2 linked regions of the Variovorax paradoxus EPS genome follow. The protein of the gene in region 2 interacts with the protein of the main gene of each other region in a pairwise test. Links are inferred from orthologs where the notes say so. Each region holds a gene or a part of one and is shown on either strand. Other genes may lie near its edges.

Region 1 (14,111 bases), 790 kb from region 2 along the record:
TGGCTGAGGCGGGCCTCAAGGGCTACGCGCTCGATCCGTGGTTCGGTGTGTACGGACCGGCGAACCTGCCGGCACCCGTGGTCAAAGCGCTGAACGAAGCCTTCGTCGAAGCGCTCGCGATGCCGGACGTGAAGGCCAAGCTGCAGCAGGCCGGCTTCTCGCCGCGCGGCTCGACCGCGCAGGAGCTGGCGACGCTCACGCAGACCGAATACCAGCGCCTCGGTGATGTGGCCAGGAAAGCCGGCATGACCGCGGACTGAAGACCGACGCGCACGCAATCCACTCACACACCATCCACCCACCGTTCACGCTGAGCTTGTCGAAGCGCCGCGCAAGACTTCGACAAGCTCAGTCCGAACGGTGCCGGATTTCCTTCCACCAATCCGGATTCCTCTCCCACCCAATTCAAGGACACGCATGACCGCACTGAACGCCACCCACGACCCCAAGCTGCGCAGCTGGGTCGCCTCGGCCAACGAAGCCGGCACCGACTTCCCGATCCAGAACCTGCCCTTCGGCCGCTTCCGCACCGCGGGCAGCAGCGAGGCCTTCCGCATCGGCGTCGCGATCGGCGACCAGGTGCTCGACCTGAAGGCCGCGGGCCTCGTGGACACCGACGACATGAACGCGCTGATGGGCGCGAGCGTGAAGGACCGCCAGGCCCTGCGCGCCGCGATCTCCGCGGGCCTCGCCGAAGGCAGCGACAAGCAGGCCGCATGGTCGAAGGCGCTGCTCGCGCAAGCCAAGGCCGAGATGACGGTGCCCTGCCGCATCGGCGACTACACCGACTTCTACACGGGTATCCACCACGCGACCACCATCGGCAAGCTCTTCCGCCCCGACCAGCCGCTGATGCCCAACTACAAGTGGGTGCCCATCGGTTATCACGGCCGCGCCTCGTCCATCGGCGTGAGCGGCCAGGTCTTCAAGCGCCCGCAGGGCCAGACCAAGGCGCCCGATGCGGCCGAGCCGAGCTTCGGCCCGTCCAAGCGCCTCGACTACGAACTGGAGCTGGGCTTTCTGGTCGGCCAGGGCAACGCGCTGGGCGAGCCGATCGCCATCGGCGAGGCCGAAGAGCACCTGTTCGGTGTGACGCTGCTCAACGACTGGTCGGCACGCGACCTGCAGGCCTGGGAATACCAGCCGCTCGGCCCGTTCCTCGCGAAGAACTTCGCGAGCACGCTGTCGCCGTGGATCGTGACCATGGAGGCGCTCGCGCCGTTCCGCGCGAGGTTCGAGCGGCCCGCGGGCGATCCGCAACCGCTGCCGTATCTCGATGCGCCGTCGAACCGCGAGGCCGGCGCGCTCGACATCACGCTCGAAGTGCTGCTGCAGACCGCGAAGATGCGCGCCGAAGGCATCGCGCCCGCGCGCCTCACGCGCGGCAACACCACCGAGGCCGCCTACTGGACCGCCGCGCAGCTCATCACGCACCACACGGTGAACGGCTGCAACCTGCAGCCGGGCGACCTGCTGGGCTCGGGCACGCTCTCGGGGCCGAAGCCCGACGAGGCCGGTTCGCTGATGGAACTCACGCTGGGCGGCAAGCAGCCGATCACGCTGCCGAACGGCGAGAAGCGCACGTTCCTGGAAGACGGCGACACGCTGGTCATGCGCGGCTACTGCGAGCGCGCGGGGGCTGTGCGTATCGGGCTGGGTGAAGTCAGCGGCACGGTGGCTGGCTGAGAGGCTTCCGCGTTGTTCCCTCTACCGCTAGCGGGAGAGGGCTAGGGTGAGGGCAGTCGGCCTCACAGCATCGCGCGGCCTCGAATGCCGCTCACCCTCACCCCAACCCTCTCCCCAAGGGGAGAGGGAGCAAGAGATCAGGGAGCAGTGGCAGGCGTCGTCGTCGCCACCGGCCACGCCACTTCGCTCGCCACGCGCGGCTTGCCCATCGGCGCGCCGGCCTTGCCGATCTTGATGGCGGCCATGTCGGCCTCGCTCGGGTACTGGTCCATGAGCCAGTAGTCGAACACCCGGCGCGCGATGGGTGCCGCGGCGCCAGCGCCCCAGCCGGCGTTCTCCACGATCACCGCCACCGCGATCTTCGGATCACTGACCGGTGCGAACGCCATGAAGAGCGCGTGGTCGCGCTGGTGCTCCTCGAGCGCGCGGGCGTTGTACTTGGTGTTCTGCGCCTGCGTCACCGCCTGCGCCGTGCCGGTCTTGCCGGCCGCCTGGTAACCCGCGCCCGCGAACACGCTGCGCGCGGTGCCGCTGGTGACCACGCTGGTGAGGCCCTCGCGAATCACCGCCACGTTGGCCGCGGTGTAGCCCAGGTTCTCCGGCGGCGGCTGCGGCAGCGGCACCACCTGGCCGCTCACCGTGTTGCGCGTCGCCAGCACGAGGTGCGGCTTGCGCTTGATGCCGCCGTCGGCCACGATGGCCGTGGCCTGCGCGAGCTGCAGCATCGTGAAGGTGTTGTAGCCCTGGCCGATGCCCAGCGAAATGGTTTCGCCCGCATACCACTTCTTCTGCTCGGGCCGCTTGTAGGCGTTGCGCTTCCACTCGGTGCTGGGCAGCACGCCGCGCACCTCGCCGCCCAGGTCGATGCCGGTGATCTGGCCGAAGCCCAGCGGCTTCATGAAGTCGTGGATCAGGTCCACGCCCATCTCGTTGGCCAGCGAGTAGTAGTAGATGTTGCTCGACAGCTGGATCGAACGCCGCATGTCGACGCCGCCCAGGTTGCCTTCGGGGCTGCCGAAGCGGTGGCCGCCGAAGTTGAAGTAGCCCGGGTCGTTCACCACCACGCTCGCGCCGCGCTTGCCGGTCTGCAGCGCCGCCAGCGCCATGAAGGGCTTGTAGGTGGAGCCGGGCGGGTAGGTGCCGCGCAGCGCGCGGTTCAGGAGCGGCTTGTCGAGCGATTCGCTCAGCTCTTTCCAGCTCTCGGTGTCGATGCCTTCGACGAAGAGGTTCGGATCGAACGTGGGCTTGCTCACGAAGGCCAGCACCTCGCCCGTCTTGGGGTCGATGGCCACCAGCGCGCCGCGGCGGTCGCCGAACATGTCTTCCACCAGCTTCTGCAGCTTGATGTCCAGCGACAGCATCACGGTATTGCCCGGTGTGGCCGGGTGGCTTGCGAGCCGGCGGATGGCGCGCCCGCCGGCCGAAGTTTCCATCTGCTCCACGCCGGTCTGGCCGTGCAGCGTTTTCTCGTAGCTCTGCTCGATGCCCAGCTTGCCGATGTAGTCGGTGCCCTTGTAGTTGGCTTGTTCCTCTTCTTCCCAGTCTTCCATCGCGGTCTTCTCGCGCTGGTTGATGCGGCCGATGTAGCCGAGCACGTGCGCGCCGGTCTCGCCGTTCGGGTAGTTGCGGAAGAGCCGTGCCTTGATCTCCACGCCCGGAAAGCGGTAGCGCTGGGCCGCGAAGCGCGCGACCTCTTCGTCGCTCAGGCGGGTGCGGATCGGAATGGAGTCGAAGCTGCGAGAGTCTTCGCGCAGGCGCTTGAAACGGCGGCGGTCGCGCGGCGAGACTTCGAGCACCTGCGTGAGGTTGTCGATGGTCTCCTCGACATCGTTCACCTTCGAAGGCGTGATCTCCAGCGTGTAGGCCGAGTAGTTCGAGGCCAGCACGATGCCGTTGCGGTCGAGGATCAGGCCCCGGTTGGGCACCACCGGCACGATGGCCGTGCGGTTGCTCTCGGCCTGCTCGGCCAGGTCTTCATGCCGCGTGACCTGCAGGTAGATCAGCCGCGAACTCAGCAGGCCGAACGCGAAAAGCACAGCGAGGCCGATCACGATCACGCGGCGCTTGAAGCGCGCGAGGTCGGCGGCGACGTTGCGGATTTCGGTCATGGCGGTGGGAGCTTAGGCGCGCGCTGGGGCAATGGCAAATGCCGCGGGCAAGGCTTAGAGGGGGCGGTTCTCGTCGGGTTCCGGGGTGCGGCGTTGGGGGGCCAGCAAGAGAGCGGAGGCCAGAGGCCACAGCGCGGCCTCCACGCCTGGCGAGATCAGCACCGACCAGCCCGGGAACACGCCACCGCCGATCATCCGCGTGATGACCTCGATAAGCTGCGACAGCGCAAAGAGCGGCAGCACCTGCAGCGCCTGCGACAGCACCGGATACCAGAGCAGGCGCCGATGGATCGTGATCGCGAAGAAGCCCAGCGTCGTGTAGGACAGCGCATGCTGGCCGAGCATCGAGGCCTGGTGCACGTCCATGCAGAGGCCGAACACGAAGGCCGCGCCGATGCCCACGCGCGAGGGCTGGTGCACGCCCCAGAACACGATGACCAGCGCCAGCAGGTCGGGCATCCAGGCGGCACGGCCGATGGGGATCATGTTGACCAGGAGCGCCACGACGAGGCTGGTCCACATGAAGAGGGGGCTGACGGGCAGCAGGAGCTGCTGCTGGCCGGGACGCTTGATCATCGGCCGCCTCCTGCGCCCGCGGGTGCCGCGGGCTTTTTCTCGTTCTTGCCGGCCCCGGGCTTGCCCTCGGCGCGCTTGCGCTGCGTGGTCGCGGGCGCGGCGGGTGGCGGCGCGGTCGGGGCACCGGTCGGCTCGAGCACCAGCACGTAGCGCGCGGCGGTCACGCTGGCGAGCGGCACACAGTAGATACGGGCGAAGCCCGAGTCGGCGCGGCGCTCGATGCGCTCGATCTTCGCGACCGGAAGGCCCGCCGGGTAGATGCCGTCGACGCCGCTGGTGGAGAGCAGGTCGCCCTCCTGCAGGTCGGCGTTGGCGGCCATGAAACGCAGCTCCAGCCCGCCGCCGTGCGCCGAGGCGTCGCCGAAGGCCACGCTGCGCACGCCCGTGCGGGTGTTCTGAACGGGAATCGCGAGGTCGCGGTCGATCACCAGCGTGACTTCGCTCGTGAGGGGCAGCACCTGCGTGACCTGGCCGAGCACGCCGTGCGCGTCGATCACCGGCGAGCCGGCGGCCACGCCGTGGGCGAGGCCCTGGTCGATGACGATCTTGCGGGTGTAGGGGTCGGCCGCGTCGTAGAGCACCTCGGCCGCGCGGCCCGGCGTTGCGGTGGTCTGGCGCAGCTCGAGCAGCTCGCGCAGGCGCGCGTTGTCCTGCGCCAGCGTGTCGGCCTGGCTCGCGCGCTGGGCCTGCATCATCAGCGCCTTGCGGGCATCGGCCTCGTTGCGCTGGGCGGTCTGCAGGTCTTCGAGGTAGCGCCCGCCGCCCATCATGAGCTGCACCGGCTTGAGCGCCACCCATTGCACCGGGTAGAGCACCGCGCCGAGGGTCGCGCGGATCGGCTGCACGATATGAAAGCGTGCATCGGCCACCATGAGGAACAGGGAGAGCGCGCCGAAGAAGATCAGCTTGCTGAGTGCCGACTGTCCCTGGTTGAACAGGGGTGGCGCTGTGCGATCGAGCGTGCCCAGAGGCATGAATTCAGACCCGGCGGTGGTGCGGAATCAAATAACAAAAAGCCGGCCTATGCAAGCAGAGGCCGGCCGATGATGGCTTTCGCCTTTTACTCGCTAGTGAAGATGCTGCCCAGACGGTCCATGCGCTCCAGGGCGATGCCGCAGCCGCGCACCACGCAAGTCAGCGGGTCTTCGGCCACGAGCACCGGGAGGCCCGTTTCCTCGGCCAGCAGGCGGTCGAGGTCGCGCAGCAGGGCGCCGCCGCCGGTGAGCATCATGCCGCGGTCGGCGATGTCGGCGCCCAGTTCGGGCGGCGTCTGCTCCAGCGCGTTCTTCACGGCCGAGACGATGTTGTTGAGCGGATCGGTCAGGGCTTCCAGCACTTCGTTGCTGCTGATGGTGAAGCTGCGCGGGACGCCTTCGGAAAGGTTGCGGCCCTTGACTTCCATTTCCTTGACTTCGGAGCCCGGGAAGGCCGAGCCGATGGTCTTCTTGATGACTTCGGCCGTCGGCTCGCCGATCAGCATGCCGTAGTTGCGGCGGATGTAGTTGATGATGGCTTCGTCGAAGCGGTCGCCGCCCACGCGCACCGACCCCTTGTAGACCATGCCGCCCAGCGAGATGACGCCCACTTCGGTGGTGCCGCCGCCGATGTCCACCACCATCGAGCCCGAGGCCTCGCTGACGGGGAGGCCGGCGCCGATGGCCGCGGCCATGGGTTCTTCGATGAGATAGACCGACGTGGCGCCGGCAGCTTCGGCCGCGTCCTTGATGGCGCGGCGCTCGACCTGGGTCGAGCCGCAAGGCACGCAGATGATGATGCGCGGGCTCGGCGTGAGCAGCGTGCGCGGGTGCACCATCTTGATGAACTGCTTGATCATCTGCTCCGTGATCACGAAGTCGGCGATCACGCCGTCTTTCATCGGGCGGATCGCCTCGATGTTGCCGGGCACCTTGCCCAGCATGGCCTTGGCTTCGCGGCCGACGGCCTGGATCACCTTCTTGCCGTGGGGGCCGCCTTCGTGGCGGATCGCGACGACCGAGGGCTCGTCCAGCACGATGCCCTTGTTGCGGGCGAATATCAGGGTGTTGGCGGTGCCGAGGTCGATCGCAAGGTCGGTGGAAAAGTACCGACGGAAAGCTCCAAACATGTGCGGAATCCTCTGAGCACGGCCTGCGCATCGGCAGGTCGTCGCTCTATTTTTGGGTCGTTTGACGGGGTGAATTGATCGTTTTTGGCGCAAAAGCCGGCGCGTTCGCGGGGGTTGCGGCAAAGGCGGGATAATACCCGAATCCCCTCTGATTCCCGTGTTAGCACCCCCTTAGGCGTGCGATTACCTTCGGTTTTTTGACCGGTCCGACCCATGTCCCTTGACGCTTCAGATATCGCACGCATCGCCTCCCTGGCGCGGCTGCAGCTTGCCTCCGACGAAAGCGAGCGCATGCTCAGCCAGATCAACGGCTTTTTCGATTTAGTCGAACGTATGCGTTCGGTCGACACCGCCGGCATCGAGCCCCTGGCCCATCCGGTTGCCGCCATCGAAGACATCACCCTGCGCCTGCGCGATGACGTGGTGAGCGAACCCGACAACCGCGAAGCCAACCAGAAGAGCGCCCCCGCCGTCGAAGCCGGCCTTTTCCTCGTGCCCAAGGTGATCGAATAATGAGCGGCGAACAGCAACTGCACCAGATGGGCGTGGTCGCCCTGGCCAAGGCCCTGGCCGAGCGCAAGGTCTCGGCCGTCGAAGCCTCGCAGGCTTTTCTCGGCCGCATGAAGGCCCACGAATCGCTCGGCACCTTTGTCGACGTCAATGAGGAAGTCACGCTGGCCCAGGCCCGCAAGGCCGACGCGCTCCTCGCCGCCGGCAATGCTCCGGCGCTGGCCGGCGTGCCGATCGCGCACAAGGACATCTTCGTCACCACCGATTTCGCCACCACCGCCGGCTCGAAGATGCTCGCGGGCTACCGCTCGCCCTTCGACGCCACCGTGGTGCGCCGCCTGGCCGAGGCCGGCGCGGTCACGCTCGGCAAGCTGAGCTGCGACGAGTTCGCGATGGGCTCAGCCAACGAGAACGTCGCCGTGCCCGCCGTGGGCCACGACAAAGCCGTGCCGGTGCGGAACCCGTGGAACCGCGACCGCATTCCGGGCGGCTCCTCGGGCGCCAGCGCGGCGGCCGTGGCGGCACGCCTTGCGCCCGCAGCCACCGGCACCGACACCGGCGGCTCGATCCGCCAGCCCGCATCGTTCTGCGGCGTGACCGGCATCAAGCCGACCTATGGCCGCGCCTCGCGCTACGGCATGGTGGCCTTCGCATCGAGCCTCGACCAGGCCGGCCCGATGGCCCGTTCGGCCGAAGACTGCGCGCTGTTGCTGTCGGCTTTCTGCGGCCCCGATCTCGACCGCGATTCGACCTCCATCGACAAGCCCGCCGAAGACTTCGGCCGCGCATTGAACGACTCGCTCGAGGGCTTGCGCATCGGCGTGCCGAAGGAGTTCTTCGGCGAAGGCGTGGCACCCGGCGTGCGCGCCGCCATCGACGCAGCGCTCGCGCAGTACGAGAAGCTCGGCGCCAAGCGCGTCGAGGTGTCGCTGCCGCGCACCGAGTTGTCGATTCCCGTGTACTACATCCTTGCCGCGGCCGAAGCGTCGAGCAACCTGAGCCGCTTCGACGGCGTGAAGTTCGGCCATCGCGCGAAGCAGTACAAGGACCTGTCCGACATGTACGAGAAGACGCGCGCCGAAGGCTTCGGCGACGAAGTGAAGCGCCGCATCATGATCGGCACCTACGTGCTCTCGCACGGCTACTACGACGCCTACTACCTGCAGGCGCAGAAGGTGCGCCGCATGATCGCCGACGACTTCCAGCAGGCGCTGAAGCAATGCGACGTGATCGCCGGCCCCGCCGCGCCGACCACCGCATGGAAGATCGGCGAACACGGCGACGACCCGGTGGCCGACTACCTCGCCGACATCTTCACGCTGCCCGCATCGCTGGCCGGCCTGCCGGGCATGAGCGTGCCCGCGGGCTTCGACGGCGGCATGCCCGTGGGCCTGCAGCTGATCGGCAACTACTTCGGTGAAGCCAAGCTGCTGAACGCAGCCCACCGCTTCCAGCAAGCCACCGACTGGCACACGCGCACGCCGGAGGGCTTTTGAGATGAGCGAGACCGTGAACACATTCGAAGCACAACAACAAGGCCGCCCGACCGGCCCGCTGGTGCGCGGCTATGAAGTCATCATCGGCTTCGAGACGCACGCGCAGCTGTCGACGAACAGCAAGATCTTCAGCCGCGCCTCCACGGCCTTCGGCGCCGAGCCGAACACGCAGGCCTGCGCGGTGGACCTCGCGTTGCCCGGCACGCTGCCGGTGATGAACAAGGGCGCGGTCGAACGCGCCATCAAGCTGGGCCTCGCGCTCGGCTCGCACGTGGCGCCGCGCAGCGTTTTCGCGCGCAAGAACTACTTCTATCCCGACCTGCCCAAGGGCTATCAGATCAGCCAGTTCGAGATTCCGGTCGTGCAGGGTGGCTCGGTGTCGTTCTTCCTCGGCGAAGAGAAGAAGACCGTGCGCCTCGTGCGCGCCCACTTGGAAGAAGACGCGGGCAAGTCGCTGCACGAGGACTTCATCGGCCAGAGCGGCATCGACCTGAACCGCGCCGGCACGCCGCTGCTGGAAATCGTGACCGAGCCCGACATGCGCTCCACCGCCGAGGCCGTGGCTTATGCGCGCGAGCTGCACAAGATCGTCACGTGGATCGGCATCTGCGACGGCAACATGCAGGAAGGCAGCTTCCGCTGCGACGCCAACGTGTCGGTGCGCAAGCCCGGCGACAAGCTGGGCACGCGGCGCGAGATCAAGAACCTGAACAGCTTCAAGTTCATGCAGCAGGCGATCGACTACGAGATCCGCTGGCAGATCGAGGAGATCGAGGACGGCCGCAAGGTCGAGCAGGCGACGGTGCTCTTCAACCCCGACACCGGCGAGACGCGCGCGATGCGCGCCAAGGAAGACTCGGCCGACTACCGCTACTTCCCCGACCCCGACCTGCCGCCGCTGGTGATTGCGGCCGACTGGATCGAACGCGTGCGCGGCGAAATGCCCGAGCTGCCGCGCGCGATGGCCGAGCGCTATGTGCGCGACCATGGCCTGTCGGAATACGACGCGGCGCAGCTCACGCAGAGCCTTGCGCTCGCGCACTATTTCGATGAAGCGGTGAAGGCCGGCGCGACGCCGAAGCTCGCGAGCAACTGGATCACCGGCGAGATGGCGCGTCGTCTGAACGCAAAAGAGATCGGCATCGAAGCGGCACCGGTCAGCGCGCAGCAGCTTGGCCAGCTGGTCAAGCGCATCGCCGACGGCACGCTGCCGAACAACGCGGCGCGCCAGGTGTTCGATGCCCTCTGGATCGGCGAAGGCAGCGACGTGGACGCGATCATCGAGGCCAAGGACCTGAAGCCGATGGCCGACACCGGTGCGCTCGACGCGATCCTCGACGAAGTCATCGCCAGGAACGCGAAGAACGTCGAGGAATACCGCGGCGGCAAGGAGAAGGCGCTCAACGGCCTCGTGGGTCAGGTGATGAAGGCCAGCGGCGGCAAGGCCAACCCCGCGCAGGTCACCGAGCTGCTGAAAGCCAAGCTGGGCTGAGATCGATCAACGAATCCCGGGGCCATCGCGGCCCCGGCAGGTTCAGCGTGATGCTGCTGCTGCGGCTGCGCTCGGGGCGGGTCCCCACAGCGGCTTCAACCGCCCACGCTCTTCATCGAAGCGCGCATTCACCCGCTTCTTCTCTTCTTCCTGCTCGGCAATGAAGCGGTTTTGCACCGCCACGCTCTGCGTGTTGTCTTCGAGCTTGCGGCGCATCGCGCCCGGCGCCTTGCTCGTGTCCTTCTTGTAGAACTCGAGCTCCTCGTCGATCTTCTGGCGGTCTTCGCTCAGTTCGGCGATGCGCTTCTGCGCCGCCTGGATCACGGCATCGACCTGCGACAGCGCTTCTTTGCGCTCGCGATCGTGCGAGGCGGGGCTCGGGTAGCGCACCAGCAGCGCGCGCTCGCGGCGGCGCTCGTCGGTTGCCTTGGCGGCCTGCACCGCGGCTTCGCGGGCGCGGTCTTCACGCTCGGCCATTTCGCGCGCCGAGTACGTCGGTTCGATCTTGCGGCGCGTGAGGCCGCTCGGGCTCAGCTCGCGCTGCTCGCGGTCGTTGCAGGCAGGAATCGGACGGTCCGCCGTGAGCGTGCGGCCCTGCGCATCGGTGCAGGTGTAGATGCTGCCGGCGGGCACGTCCTTGCCCTGTGCATGCGCAACGCCAACAGCAGCAAAGGCCACCAGGAAAAACGATGCCGCCGCCAGCAGGCGGTGGGGCTTGCCGTGATCGCGTGTGCGCATCGCTGTTGGTTCCTCAGTGGGCGCCGTAGCGCGTGCGGTAGGCCAGCACGCGCTCGCGGTGCGCGCCCAGGTCGGCGGCGGCATCGCCCGAGAGGTAGCTCAGCAGGTCGTCCAGCGTGGCAATGGCGATCACCGAAAGGCCGAGCTGGTTGCGCACGTACTGCACGGCGCTGTGGTCCACGTCGACGCCGTTCTCGGTGGCTTTTTCCTGGCGGTCGAGCGCGATGGCCACGGCATGCGGCGTGGCGCCGGCGGCCTGGATCGCGGCGATCGATTCGCGCACCGCGGTGCCGGCGGACATCACGTCGTCGACGATCAGCACGCGGCCCTGGAGCGGCGCGCCCACCAGGTTGCCGCCCTCGCCGTGCGCCTTGGCTTCCTTGCGGTTGTAGGCAAAGGGGTAGTTGCGGCCGCGCCGCGCCAGCTCGGCGGCCACTGTGGCGCCCAGCGGAATGCCCTTGTAGGCGGGGCCGAAGATCATGTCGAATTCGAGGCCGCTCTCGATCAGCCGGTCTGCATAGAATCCCGCGAGCCGTGCGATCTTGGCGCCGTCGTCGAAGAGCCCCGAATTGAAGAAGTAGGGGCTCATCCGGCCGGCCTTGGTCTTGAACTCGCCGAAGCGAAGCACGCCGGCATCGCGCGCGAACTGGACGAAGTCCTGCGCCACCGCGCTGCTTTTCTCACCATCTACAGCCATCGGGAAATTCCTTGTGTTCAAACTGACCAGTCTCAATCTCAATGGCCTGCGTTCGGCGGCCACCAAGGGCGTCGCCGATTGGGTGGCCGAACTTGCGCCGGATTGTATTTGCATGCAGGAGATCCGGGTCCAGGCGAGCGACATCGAAGGCCGCTTCGAGGAGATGGCGGGCCTCAAGGGCCACTTCCACTTCGCCGAGAAGAAAGGCTATGCCGGCACCGCGATCTACACCAAGCACGCACCGAGCCAGGTCATCGTGGGCTGGGGCGATGCCGAGTTCGACGCCGAGGGCCGCTACCTCGAACTGCGCTTCGACACGCCCAAACGCAAGTTCTCCGTCATCAGCTGCTACTTCCCGAGCGGCAGTTCGGGCGAGGAGCGGCAACTGGCCAAGTTCCGTTTTCTCAAGGGCTTCTTCCCGCACCTGGTGGCGCTCAAGAAGGAGCGCGAGTTCGTGCTGTGCGGCGACATCAACATCGCGCACCAGCAGATCGATTTGAAGAACTGGCGCAGCAACCAGAAGAACAGCGGCTTCCTGCCCGAGGAACGCGCCTGGATGACGAAGCTGCTGGACGCCGGTGCCGAGGGTGCGGGCCTGGTGGACGTCTACCGCATGCTCAAGCCCGAGACCACCGACGAGGCCTACACCTGGTGGAGCAACCGCGGCCAGGCCTATGCGAACAACGTGGGATGGCGGCTCGACTACCACCTGGCCACGCCGAAGACCGCGGCGCTCGCGCGCACCGAACAGATCTTCAAGACCATCAAGTTCAGCGACCACGCGCCGATCACGGTGGACTACGACTTCACGCTCTGAGCTGAGCGTTCAGCGCGAGAGCGCGGGCAGCGCCTTCTCCAGCGTCGCGACGAAGGCCTGCATCGCCTCGGTCTCGTGCGTGCCGCGCTTGGCGATGCGATAGAAGTCCAGCCCCACCTTCGGCTTGACCAGCACGTCGGTGCGCACCCGGTGGCGGCGGCAGGCCGCGAGCGCGAAGGTCGGCATCACCGCGGTGCCGAAGCCGGCCTCGACCATTGAGATCAGCGTGCCGAAGAAATTGAAGGTGGGCCGCTGCGCATCGGCGCGGCCGATGGTGGCCACCAGGTGCTGGTCGATCACCTTCTGGATCGGGTTGCCCGGCGGCAGGCCGATGAGTTCGGCGCTGCGCAGCGCGGACCACGGCGCGGTGCCGATGGCCGGCGCTTCATCAACTTCATCCGCTGAAGACGACGCCACGCGCATCAGGTGAAAGCGCCCGACCGGCGTGCGCTCCAGGCCCGCTGCCGCCTTGAAGAAGAAGCCGAGGCCCATGTCCGCATCGCCGGCCGTGACCATCGCTTCCACATCGCGCAGGTCGGCATCGAAGAGACGCAGGCTCACTTGCGGATGCGCCTGGCGGAAGGTGTTGAAGACTTGCGGCAGCAGGTGCGAGGACACCAGCGGCGTCGCCGCGATGCGCAGGGTCTGCCGCGCCTCATCGCCCTCGGCGCCGAGCTGCGCGGCCACGTCGTCCAGGTCGGTGACGAGGCGCTCCACCACCGGCAGCAGCCGCCGGCCCGCCGGCGTGAGCGTCACCACGCGCGTGGTGCGGTCGAAGAGCCGGCAGCCCAACTGCTTTTCCATCTCACGGATCAGGATGCTGAGCCCCGCCTGCGTGATGTGGGCCTGCTCCGCCGCGCGTGTGAAGTTGCCCAGGCGCGCCACCTGCAGGAAGGCGCGCATCTGGCGGGTCGAGAGGTTCATAAGGATTCATGATAAATCCATAGCACATCTAAATTTCACAAATGGCGAACTTCCGTTCCCAATACGGCTGGAGACAAACGGAACCCTTTCGAAAGAGCCATGAACGACAAGCAAGTGATCATCCTGGGCGCCGGCATCGGCGGCCTGACCCTCGCGCTGAGCCTGCATCAGGCCGGCATCGCATGCCGCGTTTACGAGGCCGTGCCCGAACTCGAGCCGCTGGGCGTGGGCGTGAACCTGCTGCCGCATGCGGTGCGCGAGCTGACCGAGCTCGGCCTGCTGCCACAACTGGACAAGGTGGGCGTGCGCACGAAGGAGTCGATCTTCTTCACCGAGCACGGGCAGTTGATCTTTCAGGAGGCCGCGGGCGAACATGCGGGCTACGACTGGCCGCAGTTCTCGATCCATCGCGGTGATCTGCAGACGGTGCTGCTCGAAGAAACGCTCAAGCGCCTCGGCCCCGACAGCGTGGTCTGCAACCACCGCTGCACCGGCGTGACGCAGGACGCGGGCGGCGTCACCGTGCATTTCGCTGACGCACCTGCTGTACGCGGTGCCGTAGCCATCGGTTGCGACGGCATTCACTCGGCCTTGCGCAAGCAGCTCTATCCCAACGAAGGCGCGCCGCGCTATTCGGGCGTGAACATGTGGCGCGGCACCGCGCGATGGAAGCCTTTTCTCTCGGGCGCGAGCATGGTGCGCGCGGGGTGGCTCGCGGTCGGCAAGATGGTGATCTACCCGATCCGCAACGACATCGACGCCGAAGGCCACCAGCTCGTGAACTGGGTCGCCGAGATCCACGCGCCGCAGCCCGCGATGCGCGACTGGAGCCGCGCCGGCCGGCTCGAGGACTTTCTCCCGGCGTTCGCCGACTGGCACTTCTACTGGCTCGACGTGCCCGCGCTGATCCGCGCATCGGACACCATCCTGGAGTACCCGATGGTTGACCAGGACCCGCTGCCG
Region 2 (14,112 bases):
GGCACGGTGCAGGGCGCGCTCGAGCTGCTCGGCATTCCCTACACCGGCTCGGGCGTCATGGCCTCGAGCGTGGCGATGGACAAGGTCATGACCAAGCGCATCTGGCAGGCCGACGGCCTGCCGACGCCCAAGTACGTGCGCCTGGCTTTCGACCAGCAGAGCCGCGAGCAGATCATGGTGGTGCCCGACGTGCTCGGCCTGCCGCTGATCGTGAAGCCACCGCGCGAGGGTTCGTCCATCGGCGTGACGAAGGTCGAAGGCTATTCACAGATGCAGGACGCGGTCACGCTCTCGGCGAAATACGACGCCGATGTGCTCTGCGAGGAGTTCATCGAGGGCGAGGAGGTGACCTGCGCCGTGCTCGGCCAGGGGCTCGATGCGCGCGCGCTCCCGGTGGTGCGCATCGCCGCGCCCGAAGGCGCCTACGACTACCAGAACAAGTATTTCACCGACGTCGTGCAATACAAGTGCCCGAGCGGGTTGCCGGCGGACGAGGAGCACGAGATCCAGCGCATCACGCTGGCCGCGTACCACACGCTCGGCTGCCGCGGCTGGGGCCGCGCCGACGTGATGATCCGCGCCAGCGACCGCAAGCCCTTCCTGCTCGAGATGAACACCTCGCCCGGCATGACCAGCCATTCGCTGGTGCCGATGTCGGCGCGTGCGGCGGGCATTCCCTACGAAGAGCTGTGCCTGCGCGTGCTGGCCTCCGCTTCGCTGGATGCCAAGGGAGGCGCGCAATAGCCATGGCCGACAGCATCCAGGCGCCGTTCGACGTCAAGCTCATGAACATCGTGGCGAACCTCGCGTTCGTCGCGGTGGCGCTCATGCTGCTGGCGGCGGGCGCGTGGTGGGTGCTGCGCCAGCCTTTCTTCCCGCTCGCGGGTATCAAGGTGGACGGCGAAGTGACGCACAACAACGCGGTCACGCTGCGCGCCAACGTGGCGCCGCAGCTCTCGGGCAACTTCTTCACCATCGACCTCGCGCGTGCGCGCACCGCCTTCGAAGCGGTGCCGTGGGTGCGCAGCGCGGTGGTGCGGCGCGAGTTTCCGAACAAGCTGCGCGTGTCGCTGACCGAGCAGGTGCCGGTGGCCAGCTGGGGCGACGAGGCGGGGTCGAAGCTCATCAACGGCTTCGGCGATGTGTTCGAAGCCAACGTGGCCGAGGTGGACGAGGACCTACCGCGCCTGGACGGCCCGATCGAGCAGGCCGGGCAGGTGCTGGGCATGTACCGCGTGCTGGCGCCGCAGTTCCAGCCCTACGACTTCGGCATCGACGAGCTCACGCTGTCCAGCCGGGGCAGCTGGAGGGTGGTGCTGGACAGCGGCGCGCGGATCGAACTCGGGCGCGGGCAGAGCGAAGAGGTGTCGGCCAGGCTGCAGCGCTTCCTGAAGACCGTGACCCAGGTCGCGGGCCAATACCACCGCACGGTGGCCGATGTCGAAGGCGCCGATCTGCGCCACAACGACGCGTATGCATTGAGGCTGCGCGGCGTCACCACGGTCTCGCCCGAGACCCCAAGAAGAATCAAGTAGCGCACAGCGAGAAATCGAGGACATATTTCAATGCCCAAAGAATACAAAGACCTGGTCGTAGGCCTGGACATCGGCACCGCCAAGGTGATGGTGGTCGTGGCCGAGGTGCTGCCCGGCGGCGAGCTCAAGCTCGCCGGGCTCGGCATCGCGCCGAGCAATGGCCTGAAGCGCGGCGTGGTGGTGAACATCGACGCCACGGTGCAGAGCATCCAGCAGGCGCTGAAAGAGGCCGAGCTGATGGCCGACTGCAAGATCAGCCGCGTCTACACCGGCATCACCGGCAGCCACATCCGCGGCATCAATTCCAGCGGCATGGTGGCGGTGAAGGACAAGGAAGTGACGCCCGCCGACGTGGCCCGCGTGGTGGAGACCGCGCGCGCGATCAACATCTCGAGCGACCAGCGCTTGCTGCTGGTGGAGCCGCAGGAGTTCGTGATCGACGGCCAGGACGTGAAGGAGCCGATCGGCATGAGCGGCATGCGGCTCGAAGCCAAGGTGCACATCGTGACCGGTGCGCAGAGCGCGGCCGAGAACATCATCAAGTGCGTGCGCCGCTGCGGCCTGGAGGTCGACCAGCTGATGCTGAACCCGCTGGCCTCGAGCCAGGCGGTGCTCACGGAAGACGAACGCGAACTGGGCGTGGTGCTGGTGGACATCGGCGCGGGCACGACCGACGTGGCGATCTTCACCAATGGCGCGATTCGCCACACGGCGGTGATTCCGATCGCGGGCGACCTCATCACGAGCGACATCGCGATGGCGCTGCGCACGCCCACCAAGGACGCGGAAGACATCAAGGTCGAGAGCGGCTATGCGAAGCAACTGCTGGCCGACCCCGACCAGCAGGTGGAAGTGCCGGGTCTGGGCGACCGCGGTCCGCGCATGCTGAGCAAGCAGGCGCTGGCCGGCGTGATCGAGCCGCGCATCGAGGAGATCTTCTCGCTGGTGCAGCAGGTGGTGCGTGAGTCGGGCTACGAAGAGGTGCTCTCTTCGGGCGTGGTGCTCACCGGCGGCAGTGCGGTGATGCCGGGCATGGTCGAGCTGGGCGAAGACATCTTCCTCAAGCCCGTGCGCCGCGGCATCCCGAAGTATTCCAGCGCGTTGTCCGACATGGTCGCGCAGCCTCGCGCGGCTACTGTCATGGGCCTGCTCGAAGAGGCGCGCTTCGCACGCATGCGCGGCTTCAAGGTCGCGCAAAAGAACGGGTCGGTAAAGACTGCGTTCGGACGTTTCAAGGACTTCATCGTGGGGAACTTCTGACCATGAACCACTCCCCACTCTGGCTCGCTCGCGGCAGTCCGCCGTTGCATTTCAACGAGCGATGGCGACGAACAGGTCCACCATCGTGACGACGCTCTCGTTGAACACGTCACGGCAAAAGAATTATTCATAGATACATAACGGCAACTGCAATATTCAAGGAGTTAGAAATGACCATCGAAATGATCGAAGTCGAAGAATTCAATCAGGGCACGCAGATCAAGGTGATCGGTGTCGGCGGCGGTGGCGGCAATGCGGTCGCCCACATGATGGAGCGTGGTGTGCAGGGCGTGCAGTTCGTTTGCGCGAACACTGACGCACAGGCGCTGACCCGCAGCAACGCGAACAAGATCATCCAGCTGGGCACCAGCGGCCTGGGTGCCGGCAGCAAGCCCGACAAGGGCCGTGAAGCCGCCGAAGCCGCCGTGGACGAAATCCGCGCGGCGATCGACGGCGCGCACATGCTGTTCATCACCGCCGGCATGGGCGGCGGCACGGGCACCGGCGCCGCGCCGGTGATCGCGCGCGTGGCCAAGGAAATGGGCATCCTCACCGTGGGTGTGGTGACCAAGCCCTTCGACTGGGAAGGCGGCCGCCGCATGAAGAACGCGGACGACGGCCTGGCCGAACTCGAAGCCAACGTCGATTCGCTGATCGTGGTGCTCAACGAGAAGCTGCTCGACGTGCTCGGTGAAGACATCACCCAGGACGAAGCCTTCGCGCACGCCAACGATGTGCTCAAGAACGCCGTGGGCGGCATCTCGGAAATCATCAACGAGTACGGCGGCGTGAACGTCGACTTCGAAGACGTGCGCACCGTGATGGGCGAACCGGGCAAGGCCATGATGGGCACCGCCGCGGCTGCCGGTCCCGACCGCGCGCGCATCGCCGCCGAGCAGGCCGTGGCCTGCCCGCTGCTCGAAGGCATCGACCTCTCGGGCGCCAAGGGCGTGCTGGTGCTGGTGACGGCATCGAAGGGTTCGCTGAAGCTGAACGAGTCGAAGCTCGCGATGAACACCATCCGCGCCTACGCCTCGCCCGATGCGCACGTGATCTACGGCGCTGCCTACGACGAAGCCCTGGGCGACGAGATGCGCGTGACCGTGGTGGCCACGGGCCTCTCGCGCGCGGATGCACGCCGCCAGGCACCTACGCTGGAAGTCATTCGCACCGGCACCGACAACATCCCGTTCAACGTGCCCACCATGGGCGGCGTCGGCCACACCAGCGGTGGCAGCCAGCCGAACTACGACGGCATGGCAGTTCCCAGCGTGTGGCGCACCAACCGCACGATGGCCGCGGCCAAGGTGGATGCACTGTCGTCGGGCGGCATGGACGACTTCGAAATTCCTGCATTCCTGCGCCGTCAGGCCGATTAACCGGGCTCACCCCCAGGCTGCGCGCACTTCGTGTCGCTTCGCCAACCCCTACCGGGGGCAACATCAGCGGCCCGGCAAAGCCGGTTCCGCGGTGTTTCGCGAAGTGACTCAACGGGACGCTCAGGGCACGAAGGTTCGCAAGGGGTACAGGGAAGACCTGAAAGGGACTTCCGCTGCTCTAGGCGCTGCGTTCACTTCGTGCCCTTTGCGTCCATTGCCGGGATTGCATAGAACCGATGTCTATCGCTGCCATAGCGAGGGGATTAGGCCGCCACGCGCGTGGCGCGCCTAAAATCCCCGGCGTGCTGCAACAACGAACCCTCAAGTCGATCAGCCGCGCCGTGGGCGTGGGGCTTCACAGCGGGCAACGCGTGGAACTGACCCTGCGACCGGCCCCGGCCGACACGGGCATCGTGTTCCGCCGCGTCGATCTGCCCGAGCCTGCTGAAATCCGAATGACCGCCGAAGCGGTCACCGACACTCGCCTCGCCTCCACGGTCTCGACCGGCGGCGCGAAGGTGCAGACGGTCGAGCATCTGATGTCGGCCTGCGCGGGCCTCGGCATCGACAACCTCTACATCGACATCACGGCCGACGAAGTGCCGATCCTCGACGGGTCGGCTTCGTCTTTCGTGTTCCTGCTGCAAAGCGCGGGCATCGAACTGCAGAAGGCGCCGCGCCGCTTCATCCGCGTGACCCGCAAGGTCGAGGTGCGCGAAGGCGAGGGCGCCAACGAGAAGTGGGCGAGCCTGGAGCCGTACCACGGCTACAAGCTGAGCTTCGAGATCGACTTCGATCATCGCGTGGTCAATTCCACCGGCCAGCGCGTGGAGTTCGACCTCGGCACCGATTCGTACAGCCGCGACATCGCACGTGCGCGCACCTTCGGCTTCACGAAAGAGGTCGAGTACATGCGCAGCAAGGGCTTGGCCCTGGGCGGCGGTCTCGACAACGCCATCGTGATGGACGACACCAAGGTGCTCAATGCCGGCGGGCTGCGCTACGACGACGAGTTCGTGAAGCACAAGATCCTCGATGCGATGGGCGACCTCTACATCATCGGCAAGCCGCTGCTCGCGGCCTACACCGCGTTCCGCTCGGGCCATGCGCTCAACAACAAGCTGCTGCGCGAACTGCTGGCGAACAGCGACGCCTACGAGGTCGTGACCTTCGACGACGAGAAGCGCGCACCGCGCGGCTTCGGCGAAGTGGCGCGGGCCTGGTAGGCCGGCGCCTTTCCGAGCGATGCTTCTCTTCCGCTGGGCCATCCTGCTGCTTCTGCTGGTGGCGGGCGTGTCCTTCGCTTTCTATGCGGGCACCGGCCAGGTGAAGTACCGGCGCGTCGGCTGGATCGTGCTCAAGTGGACGCTGCTCGCTGCCTTCGGCTTCTTCGCGGTGCTGATCGCGGAGCGCGTGGCCTAGGCCTTCTTCCTTCTGCCGGGCTTAGCGCGAACGCCCTTGCCGGTAGGTGCCGGCATGGGTCTTCGACAGCTCGGCGGCTTCGGCCAGCCGCGCCATCGAACGGCCCACTTGCGCATGCGTGATCGCGATGCCCAGCGCATCGGCCGCATCGGCGCCGGGCAGCCCCGGCAGGTCGAGCAACCGCTTCACCATCTCCTGCACCTGCGCTTTGGCCGCCTGGCCATGGCCTGCGACTGCCTTCTTCATCTGCAGCGCGGTGTACTCGGCCACCGTGAGGTTGCTGTTCACCAGAGAGGTCACGCAGGCGCCGCGCGCCTGTCCCAGCAGCAGCGTCGACTGCGGGTTGACGTTCACGAAGATGATTTCCACCGCCGACGCATCGGGTTGGTAGCGCGCGGTGATTTCGGCAATGCCGTCGAACAGCACCTTCAGGCGCGCCGGCAGGTTGCCGCTGCCCAGGTGCCGCGTGCTGATGGTGCCGCTGGCCACATAGCGCAGCGCGTGGCCGTCCGCGTCCACCACGCCGAAGCCGGTGGTGAGAAGGCCGGGGTCGATGCCGAGGATGCGCATGTCTGTCAGGCGTTGAAGTACCAGCGGATCGAGTGAAAGAAGATCGGCGCCGCGAAGCACAGCGCATCGACGCGGTCCAGAAGGCCGTTCGCGCCGGTCACGCCCACGCCCTTCTTGCCCCAGTTCGGAATGCCGCGGTCGCGCTTGAGCGCCTTCATCACGAGGTGTCCCATCGAGCCTGCGATGCAGGCGATGACCGACACCGCGAGCGCCTGCCCGAACTTGAACGGCGTGATGAACGAGAACAGCGCGCCCACCAGGCTCGCCACCACGATGCCGATGCCCCAACTGGTCCAGTTGAAGCTGCGGCTCACGTTGGGTGCGAACGGCGTGCGCTGCGTGCGGCGCGAGATGAGGTGCTGCACCAGCACCGAGGTCTGCACCACGAACACCAGGAAGAACACGAGGAAGGCGCTCTTGCCCTCGTAGCCCGGAAAAGTCAGCAAGAGCAGCGCCGGCACGTGACTCATGCCGTAGACGCAGACCATGATCCCCCACTGCAGCTTGGCGTTGCGCTCGAGGAATTGGCTCGAATCATTGGCCAGCGCGCTCGCCACCGGAATCGCGAGGAACACGTAGACCGGGATGAACACGGTGAAGAGATCGAAGTGCGCCGTGGCCACCAGCCAGAACTGGATCGGCAGCACCACGAAGAACGCGAGGATCAAGCTGCGGTGGTCGCCGCGCCGCGTGGGCGAGAGCGTGATGAATTCGCGCAGCGCGAAGAACGAGATCAGCGCGAACAGCACCGTGGCCACGGTTTCGCCGAGCGCCCAGCCGATCCAGAAGATGATCACCATGAACCAGGTGGTGCCCAGCAGCGCCCGGTAATGCGCGAGCTCGGCCTGCCAGGTGGCATCGTGTACGGGGTTGCGCTTTTCGCGGAAGCTGAGGAAGAAGGCGGTGGTGCTGATGATCATCAGCAGGCCGAAGATGATGAGGAAGAGCGCCGCGACCTGCTGGGTCGGGGTGAGGTTGCGCAGGAACTGGTTCATGGGGTCAGATATCGCGCAAGGCGATCACTGCGGCACGCGCGCGATCCAGGAAGGAGCGGCGCTCTTCGCCCTCTTCGACGCGGATCGGCGCGCCGAAGGTAACGGAGCAAAGAATGGGCACCGGCACGATCTCGCCCTTGGGCATGACGCGCTGCACGTTGTCGATCCAGGCCGGCACGAGCACCACGTCGGGGAACATCGTTGCGAGCGTGTAGAGGCCGGACTTGAACTTCTGCGGCTCGCCCGTGTGGCCTCGCGTGCCTTCGGGAAAGATGATGATCGAGTCGCCACTGCGCAATGCCTCGACGAGCGGCGCGAGGGGATCGGTGGGTGGCGGCGCGGGCTCGGCCGGCGGCGGCGAGGGCTCCGCAACGAATGGCGGCGGGGCGATGGGCGCGGGGGGCGGCACCGGTGCTGGAAGGTCGAGCTCGCCTTGCAGCTCGTTCACGACCTCGGCACGCGGCGCTTCGGCCGGCAGCAGCGGCTCCATCGAAGGTTCGATGCGCTCGGCGGGCGCTGCAGCGACAGCCGGCTCGGCCTGCATCGGTTCAGGCGCAGCAGCTGCAGCAGGCGCCGTGGCCGCACGCTCCACATACACCGCGTTGAACACCTCCGTCGTGATCCACCGCTTGACCGGCGTGTTGGCCCAGTAGTCGCGCGCCGCGATCGGCCGCGTGATGCTGCGCAGTTCCTCGGGCAGCGCCGCCCAGATCATCACGAGGTCGGCGTGGCTCTGGTGGTTGGCGAAATAGATGCGCTGCTCGGCCTTCGGTGGACAGCCGTACCAGCGCGCCTGCGCGCCCGTGAGCAACCGGACGAACCCCAACAACAACCAACCTGTGAGCTTTGCCAGCATATGGGCGCGATGATACGGGCCATGCGATGGCGATTCGATCCTCTTTCACTGGCGTGGGCGGTGGCCCTGTTCGTTGTTCTTGCGTTGCTGGCCACCGTCGGCGCGCGCTGGGGCTGGCTCCGAAGTTTCTTCGGCGATGTGCTGGCGGTGGTGTGGGTCTACTTCGTCTTCAAGACCGTCATCGCGGCGCGCGTGCTGCCGCTGGCACTGGCCGCGCTGGGCGTGGGCTATGCGGTGGAGTTGGGCCAGTTCATTGCGTCGGCGTGGCACCTGCACATTCCGAACCGCGCGTTGCGCATCGTGCTCGGCAGCACGGCTGACTGGTGGGACGTGCTGGCCTACACGATCGGCTTCGCGGGCGTGCTGGCGCTCGAAGCGCTGCGCACCAAGCTCGGCCTCAGGGCAGCTCGGCCGACGACATCCGCGCCACGACCGTCGACGCCCGTCCGCTGAGGTACGGCGAGCCGGGCCGGCGCTCGAAGAACTTCGGGCTCGGCAGCATCACCGCGAGCCGCGCAGCTTCGTTGGCACTCAGGCGCGAGGCGGGCTTTTTGAAGTAGTACTGCGATGCGGCCTCGGCACCGAACACGCCTTCGCCCCATTCGACGTTGTTCAGGTAGAGCTCGAGGATGCGGCGCTTGTCGAGAAAAACCTCCAGCAGCGTCGCGAGCACCAGCTCCTGGCCCTTGCGCAGCATCGTGCGTTCGCCCGAAAGCAGCAGGTTCTTTGCGAGCTGCTGCGTGATGGTGGAGCCACCGCGCAGGCGCACCGGCTGCACCGGCTTGCCGCGTGCCACGGCACGGGCGGCGCGTTTGGCGGCCAGTTCTTCGGCCTTGGCATTGCGTTGGCGTGCGCGCTCGATGGCTTCCCACTCCACGCCGTTGTGATCGACGAAGCCGGCATCCTCGCTTGCGATCACGGCGCGCTTGAGCGTGTCGTTGATCTGCGCGTAAGGCACCCACTCTTGCCGCCAGCCGCCTTCGCTGCCCTTGTGGATCGCGACCTGCCAGGCCTCGGAGCGCTGGAACGCGGTGCTTTGCGGATCGATCACCGCCATGGCCGCGATGCGCGCCACGAAGAAGAGTTCGAGCGCGAGAGCCGCCACCGCGAGGCAGGCGATCAGGCGCAGCACCGCTTTCATTGGCCGGCGGCGAGCGATGCGCGCAACTCGCCCAGCACCTGCGCCGAAGGCGGGCGCACGCCGCGCCAGATATCGAACGATTCGGCCGCCTGCTCGACCAGCATGCCGAGCCCGTCGCGCGGCACGGCGCCGTGTGCCTTGGCCCAAGCCATGAAGCCTGCGGCCGCTGGGCCGTACATCATGTCGACGGCGAGCGCGCCGGGGCGCAGCACCTTTGCGCTCACCGGCACTGCGTCGCCCGCGAGGCTGGAGGCGGTGGCGTTGACCACCACGTCGAAACTGCCCGGCACTTCGTCGAGCGCCCAGGCTTCGAGCGCGGCGCCGTGGCCGAGCGCGAGTGCCGCATGGCGCCGGACCACCGCAACCGCCTTGTCGACGGTGCGGTTGGCGACCACGATGCGCGAAGCTCCCGCATCGAGCAGCGGACCCAGCACGCCAGCGGCGGCGCCACCGGCGCCGATCAGCAGCAGCTCCTTGCCCGCCAGCGGCACGCCCGCGTTTCGAACGATGTCGTTGACGAGGCCGATGCCGTCGGTGTTGTCGGCGTGGATGCTGCCGTCGGCCCCGAAGCGCAGCGTGTTGACCGCCTGCGCGAGCAGGGCGCGCTCGCTGGTGTGCTGCGCCAAGGCGGCGGCTTCGAACTTGAATGGAACGGTGATGTTGCAGCCGCGCGCACTGTCGCCGCGCTCGGCGGCTTCACGTCGGAACGCGGCAATGCCTTCGGCGAAGGCGCCGAGCGGAATCAGCAGGCGGCCGTAGTCGATCTGCTGGCCGCAGAGTTCGGCAAAGCGGGCATGGATGCGCGGCGAGCGGCTGTGCTCGACGGGGTTGCCCATGACGCAATACAGGTCCATCGCTGCAGCCTTCTCGATCGATGCTTATTGGGAGATTTCCATCGTGCCGTCGCGCGCGAAGCGGAACGTGCCCTGGATCACCATCTGATCGGCCTGCTCCTGGCGCATCGCGTTCGTGAACTTGCCGAAGTTGCCGGTGCTGCGAACGATGGCCTGCGCCCGACGGTCGAGCGCGATGTTGCCCGAGCTCTGGTCGACCACGGTGGCGAGCACGTTGCCGTCGAAGTTGACGGTCAACGTCATCTTGAGTTCGCCGTACAGCTTCTTGCCGGCCAGCTCCGGGAAGTTTTCCGCGGCGCGCGCCTCGACGCGGCGCAGCATGGTGTCCACGTACACCGCGAACGCAGCCTCGCGCGTGGACGGGCTGACGTAGCGCTTCTTGGGGCGCGAGTTCTCTTCGTTCACCCGGCGCTCGATCTGGGCCAGCAGCTCGACCATCTGGCGGCGCTTTTCTTCCTGCGCGGCGGCTTCCGTCGGGTCGCCCGCGTTGCGCGGATCGCGCACCGGCATGGCGGCGATATCGCGCTTGAGCTGCGTGATCATCTGCATCTGCTCTGCCTGCAGGGCATCGACCTGTTTGCGCGCGTCTTCGAACGAATCGCCCACCGCGGTGAAGCTCGACGGCGGCAGCGGGCTGGTCGCGCGGCCCTTGTCGAGGTCGCCGCCGCCCGCGAGCGAGGTCTGCGCCATCAGCTTGGCGTTGGCGTCGGGCCGCTCCTTGGTCTTGCTGTTGACAAGGATCACCTCGAGCGGCGTGTCAGTGAACGCGCGGTTGAATGATTCGGGATCGACGAAGCGCACCGCCAGCAGCGCGGCATGCGCAATGACCGACACGCCCAGTGCAATCTGCAGCGTGCTGAGGTCCTTGAAGTTCATTCTCGAAACTCCTCCAGGGGGCGCACTTCTCCAGACGTCTCGCCGGAGTTCATGCAGGTGCGGGTGTGTTTTCCGGCGCGGCCTCGCTGTCGTTCAAATCGACGGCAATGGCGATCGGGCCGGCGACTTCTTCTTCATCCTCGCCGCTTTCGTCTTCCGCCGACGCATCGGCCTTCGGTGCATCGAGGCGCTCGAGCACGGTGCCGCTCACGTCGAGCGCAATCTCGTCGATCTCGCCGAGCTTCACGCGCAGGCGCGCACCGCGCTCCTGCTGGCCCGCGACCGGGAACACCAGCGGCAACGCATCGGCACGCACCAGCGCGCCGTTGGGGATGTCCTTGATGACCGTCGCTTCGAGCTCGGTGATGCCGTTCTGCTGCAGGTACTTGAGCGTCCAGAAGCGCTCCATGCCGCCCTGGTAGCCGTTGTAGGTGGCATAGGCCGCGTCGAAGCCCGAGAGGATCGAGAACAGGTCGGCGTCCTTCGGCTTGAAGGGCGCGGCCAGCGCGGCGGTCTTGCCGTGGCGGGCGGCCGCGATGATCTGCCACTGGTTCACCAGGTCGGTGTAGCGGCGCAGCGGCGAGGTGCTCCACGCATAGCTCTTCACGCCCAGGCCCGCATGCGGCAGCGCGCGCGTGCCCATGCGCACCTTGATGCCGGGCGCCAGGCTCGCCTGGCTGCGGTAGAGCCCGGGCACGCCGAGTTCGCCGAGCCAGCCGCCCCAGCTGCTGTTGGCCAGGATCATCGCTTCCGAGACGATCAGGTCGAGCGGCGCGCCGCGCTGGCGCGTCGTGATCTGCACCTGCTCGTTGCCGGTGGGTTCGTTGCCGTCGTTGCCGACGAGGCGGAAGTTGTAGTCGGGCCGGTTGAAGTTCTCGGGCTTGCCGCGCACCACTTCGCGTTGCGCCTTCAATTGTTTGGCGAGGCGGAACAGGAAGGAGAGCGGGGCGCGCAGGTTCGCGGCGGCCTCGGGCGTGTCGGGGCTCGTGACCGTGGCGTCTTCGAGCCAGGGCTGCGTGACGACGGCGTCGAGTTGGTCGTGGCGCAGGTTGGCGACGATCGGCACGCGTTCGAGCTTGGTCTCGGTGCCCTGCAGTTCGAGCGTGGCTTCGTCGAATCGCGCGTAGAGCGACACGGCCGGGCGGTCGGCGCCTTCGAGCAGCGTGTAGGTGTTGACCACCTCGTCGGGCAGCATCGTGATCTTGTAGCCCGGCATGTAGACCGTCGACATGCGCGCACGCGCGACGTTGTCGATGGCGCTGCCCGGCGTGAGTGCCAGGGCCGGTGCAGCGATGTGGATGCCGACCGTGACGGTGCCGCTGCCAAGGCCTTGCACCGACAGTGCATCGTCGATTTCGGTGGTCTGCGAATCGTCGATCGAGAAGGCCTCGACGCCGGTGGCGACAGGCAGGTCGTCCGCAATGGCCGGTGCCGCGAGCGCGGGGAAGCCGTGGCCCTTGGGGAAGTTCTCGAAGAGGAAGCGGCGCCAGTGGAACTGGTAGGGCGAATCGATCGCCCCGGCGCGTTCCAGCAGATCGAGCGGCGGGCGCTGCGTGGCGCGCGCGGCGTCGACCACGGCCTTGTATTCGGGGGCGTTCTTGTCGGGCTTGAACAGGATCTTGTAGAGCTGCTCGCGGATTGGCTGCGGGCACACGCCCTCGGCCAACTGCCCGGCCCATTCAACGATCTGCGCCTGAATGACTTTTTTCTTCTCGATGGCGGCGAGCGCCTGCTGCACGATTTCGGCCGGCGCCTTCTTGAAGCGCCCCTTGCCTGCACGGCGGAAGTAATGCGGCGCCTCGAAGAGGGCGAACAGCGCGGCCGCCTGCTGGGCGAGCGTGGGCTTGTCACTGAAATAGTCGGCGGCCAGGTCGGCAAAACCGAACTCGCCGTCGGCTGCGAATTCCCAGGCCAGGTCGAGGTCCATCGCGGCGGCGAGCGAGCGCGCCTCGGCGATCAACTCGGCAGGAGACGGTTTCTCGAAACGCAGAACGATGTTGGCGCCCTTGACCTTGACGCGCTTGCCGGTCTCGAGCTCGACCTGCGCCGAGGCTTCGGCCTCCGACAGGACACGGCCGCCGAGGTACTTGCCGGCTTCTTCAAACAATACAAACATAGGCGCGGATTCTCCCACGGCGAAAGACCGGCTCTCCCCTGGCTTGCCCACTTCGTGTGGCCTCCTTCCCCCTACCGGGGGCAACACCTGCGGCCCGGCGAAGCCGGTTCCGCGGTGTTTTTGGGCTTCAGACTGGATTGATGAACGCCATGACGTCGTCCAGGTGCGCCGTCTCGAAATCCGACAGCGCGTGGTCGCTGCCTTCCAGCAGCTTGATGTTGCTGTCTGGATAGCGCGCCGACATCTCGTGCCAGTCGAGCGCTTCGTCGCCCTTGGCGATGATCGCGAAGACACGCTCGGGCCGCGTGAGCGAGCCGACTTCCATGGCGCGCAGCTCGTGGATGTACTCGGGTCGGAAATAGAAATGCTCGGCCGGGTCGTGCCAGACGGTCTGGTCGCCGATGTAGCGCGTGAGGTCGCGCGCCGGGTACACGGCCGGATTGAGCAGCACCGCGCGGCAGCGCGTCATGCCGGCGACATAGGTGGCGTAGAAGCCGCCCAGCGACGAGCCGATCACGGCCATCGACTTGCGCGGCCAGTGCGCGATGCCCTTCATCACCATGTCGATGGCGTCGTGCGGCGAAGGCGGCAGTTGCGGGCACCACCATTCCAGGTTCGGATGCGCTTGCGCCACGCGCTGCGCCACGAGCCTCGCCTTGGTCGAACGGGGCGAGGAACGGAAGCCGTGCAGGTACAGCAGATGAGTGGTTTGCGGGTCCATGGGGGGAAGGGCGGGAAGGTGCGAACGCCGTACCTCGCTGGCCGAGGCGAGGTAATTCTGCATGAGGTCCGTGCCCGCAAAGCGGCTCGCGGCATTCAAAAAACCTGCGGCGAGGGGCTCTTGGGGAAAGCGATAACTCATAACGACTTACACCGCATGAAAGTCCCATCGGCCTCGGCCCTGCGACGTTCGCCTGGCTTGAGTTCGAAAGTATTCATGGGCTGCTCCTCGTTGCCGGCGTCGCACGCTCGGCGATGAACCCGCGGCAAAAAGAAAAAGAAAACGCCCAATTCTCGGGACCCGATCCGCCGTGCGCATCCCATGAAAGCGGTATGCATGTCCAGCGTCCGGCAAGGCGCCGAGGCTTATGCTTCATCCCATGAATAC

What was found.
Region 1: the proteins of ftsA (region 2) and VARPA_RS01470 interact in binary tests that used the Escherichia coli proteins (3 or more experiments, as listed by UniProt). The link is inferred for Variovorax paradoxus EPS from one-to-one orthologs.

The regions. Positions count from the first base shown.
Region 1 is NC_014931.1:300,827-314,937, reverse strand. Bases 4,453-7,244 are described here. They hold VARPA_RS01470 (rod shape-determining protein), read right to left. Parts: upstream 6,475-7,244; coding sequence 5,431-6,474; downstream 4,453-5,430. Other genes in these bases: gatA (Asp-tRNA(Asn)/Glu-tRNA(Gln) amidotransferase subunit GatA), read left to right, coding at 6,987-7,244; gatC (Asp-tRNA(Asn)/Glu-tRNA(Gln) amidotransferase subunit GatC), read left to right, coding at 6,688-6,987; mreC (rod shape-determining protein MreC), read right to left, coding at 4,453-5,344. Outside these bases: VARPA_RS01495 (Bug family tripartite tricarboxylate transporter substrate binding protein), read left to right, coding at 1-260; fahA (fumarylacetoacetase), read left to right, coding at 418-1,686; mrdA (penicillin-binding protein 2), read right to left, coding at 1,824-3,794; rod shape-determining protein MreD, read right to left, coding at 3,849-4,370; more of mreC, read right to left, coding at 4,367-4,452; more of gatA, read left to right, coding at 7,245-8,480; Asp-tRNA(Asn)/Glu-tRNA(Gln) amidotransferase subunit GatB, read left to right, coding at 8,482-9,972; VARPA_RS01450 (DUF4124 domain-containing protein), read right to left, coding at 10,015-10,710; pyrE (orotate phosphoribosyltransferase), read right to left, coding at 10,724-11,407; VARPA_RS01440 (exodeoxyribonuclease III), read left to right, coding at 11,421-12,224; VARPA_RS01435 (LysR family transcriptional regulator), read right to left, coding at 12,234-13,148; VARPA_RS01430 (flavin-dependent oxidoreductase), read left to right, coding at 13,248-14,111. UniProt on the Escherichia coli protein: Forms membrane-associated dynamic filaments that are essential for cell shape determination. Acts by regulating cell wall synthesis and cell elongation, and thus cell shape.
Region 2 is NC_014931.1:1,097,094-1,111,205, forward strand. Bases 888-3,680 are described here. They hold ftsA (cell division protein FtsA), read left to right. Parts: upstream 888-1,565; coding sequence 1,566-2,795; downstream 2,796-3,680. Other genes in these bases: VARPA_RS04900 (cell division protein FtsQ/DivIB), read left to right, coding at 888-1,535; ftsZ (cell division protein FtsZ), read left to right, coding at 2,966-3,680. Also shown: VARPA_RS04895 (D-alanine--D-alanine ligase), read left to right, coding at 1-744; more of VARPA_RS04900, read left to right, coding at 747-887; more of ftsZ, read left to right, coding at 3,681-4,174; lpxC (UDP-3-O-acyl-N-acetylglucosamine deacetylase), read left to right, coding at 4,477-5,400; VARPA_RS31310 (hypothetical protein), read left to right, coding at 5,420-5,596; crossover junction endodeoxyribonuclease RuvC, read right to left, coding at 5,618-6,166; VARPA_RS04925 (phosphatidate cytidylyltransferase), read right to left, coding at 6,172-7,161; VARPA_RS04930 (lysophospholipid acyltransferase family protein), read right to left, coding at 7,166-8,017; VARPA_RS04935 (DUF2809 domain-containing protein), read left to right, coding at 8,027-8,470; mtgA (monofunctional biosynthetic peptidoglycan transglycosylase), read right to left, coding at 8,415-9,158; aroE (shikimate dehydrogenase), read right to left, coding at 9,155-10,012; VARPA_RS04950 (energy transducer TonB), read right to left, coding at 10,037-10,888; VARPA_RS04955 (ribonuclease catalytic domain-containing protein), read right to left, coding at 10,938-13,004; VARPA_RS04960 (YqiA/YcfP family alpha/beta fold hydrolase), read right to left, coding at 13,132-13,725; VARPA_RS04965 (response regulator transcription factor), read left to right, coding at 14,093-14,112. UniProt on the Escherichia coli protein: Essential cell division protein that assists in the assembly of the Z ring. May serve as the principal membrane anchor for the Z ring.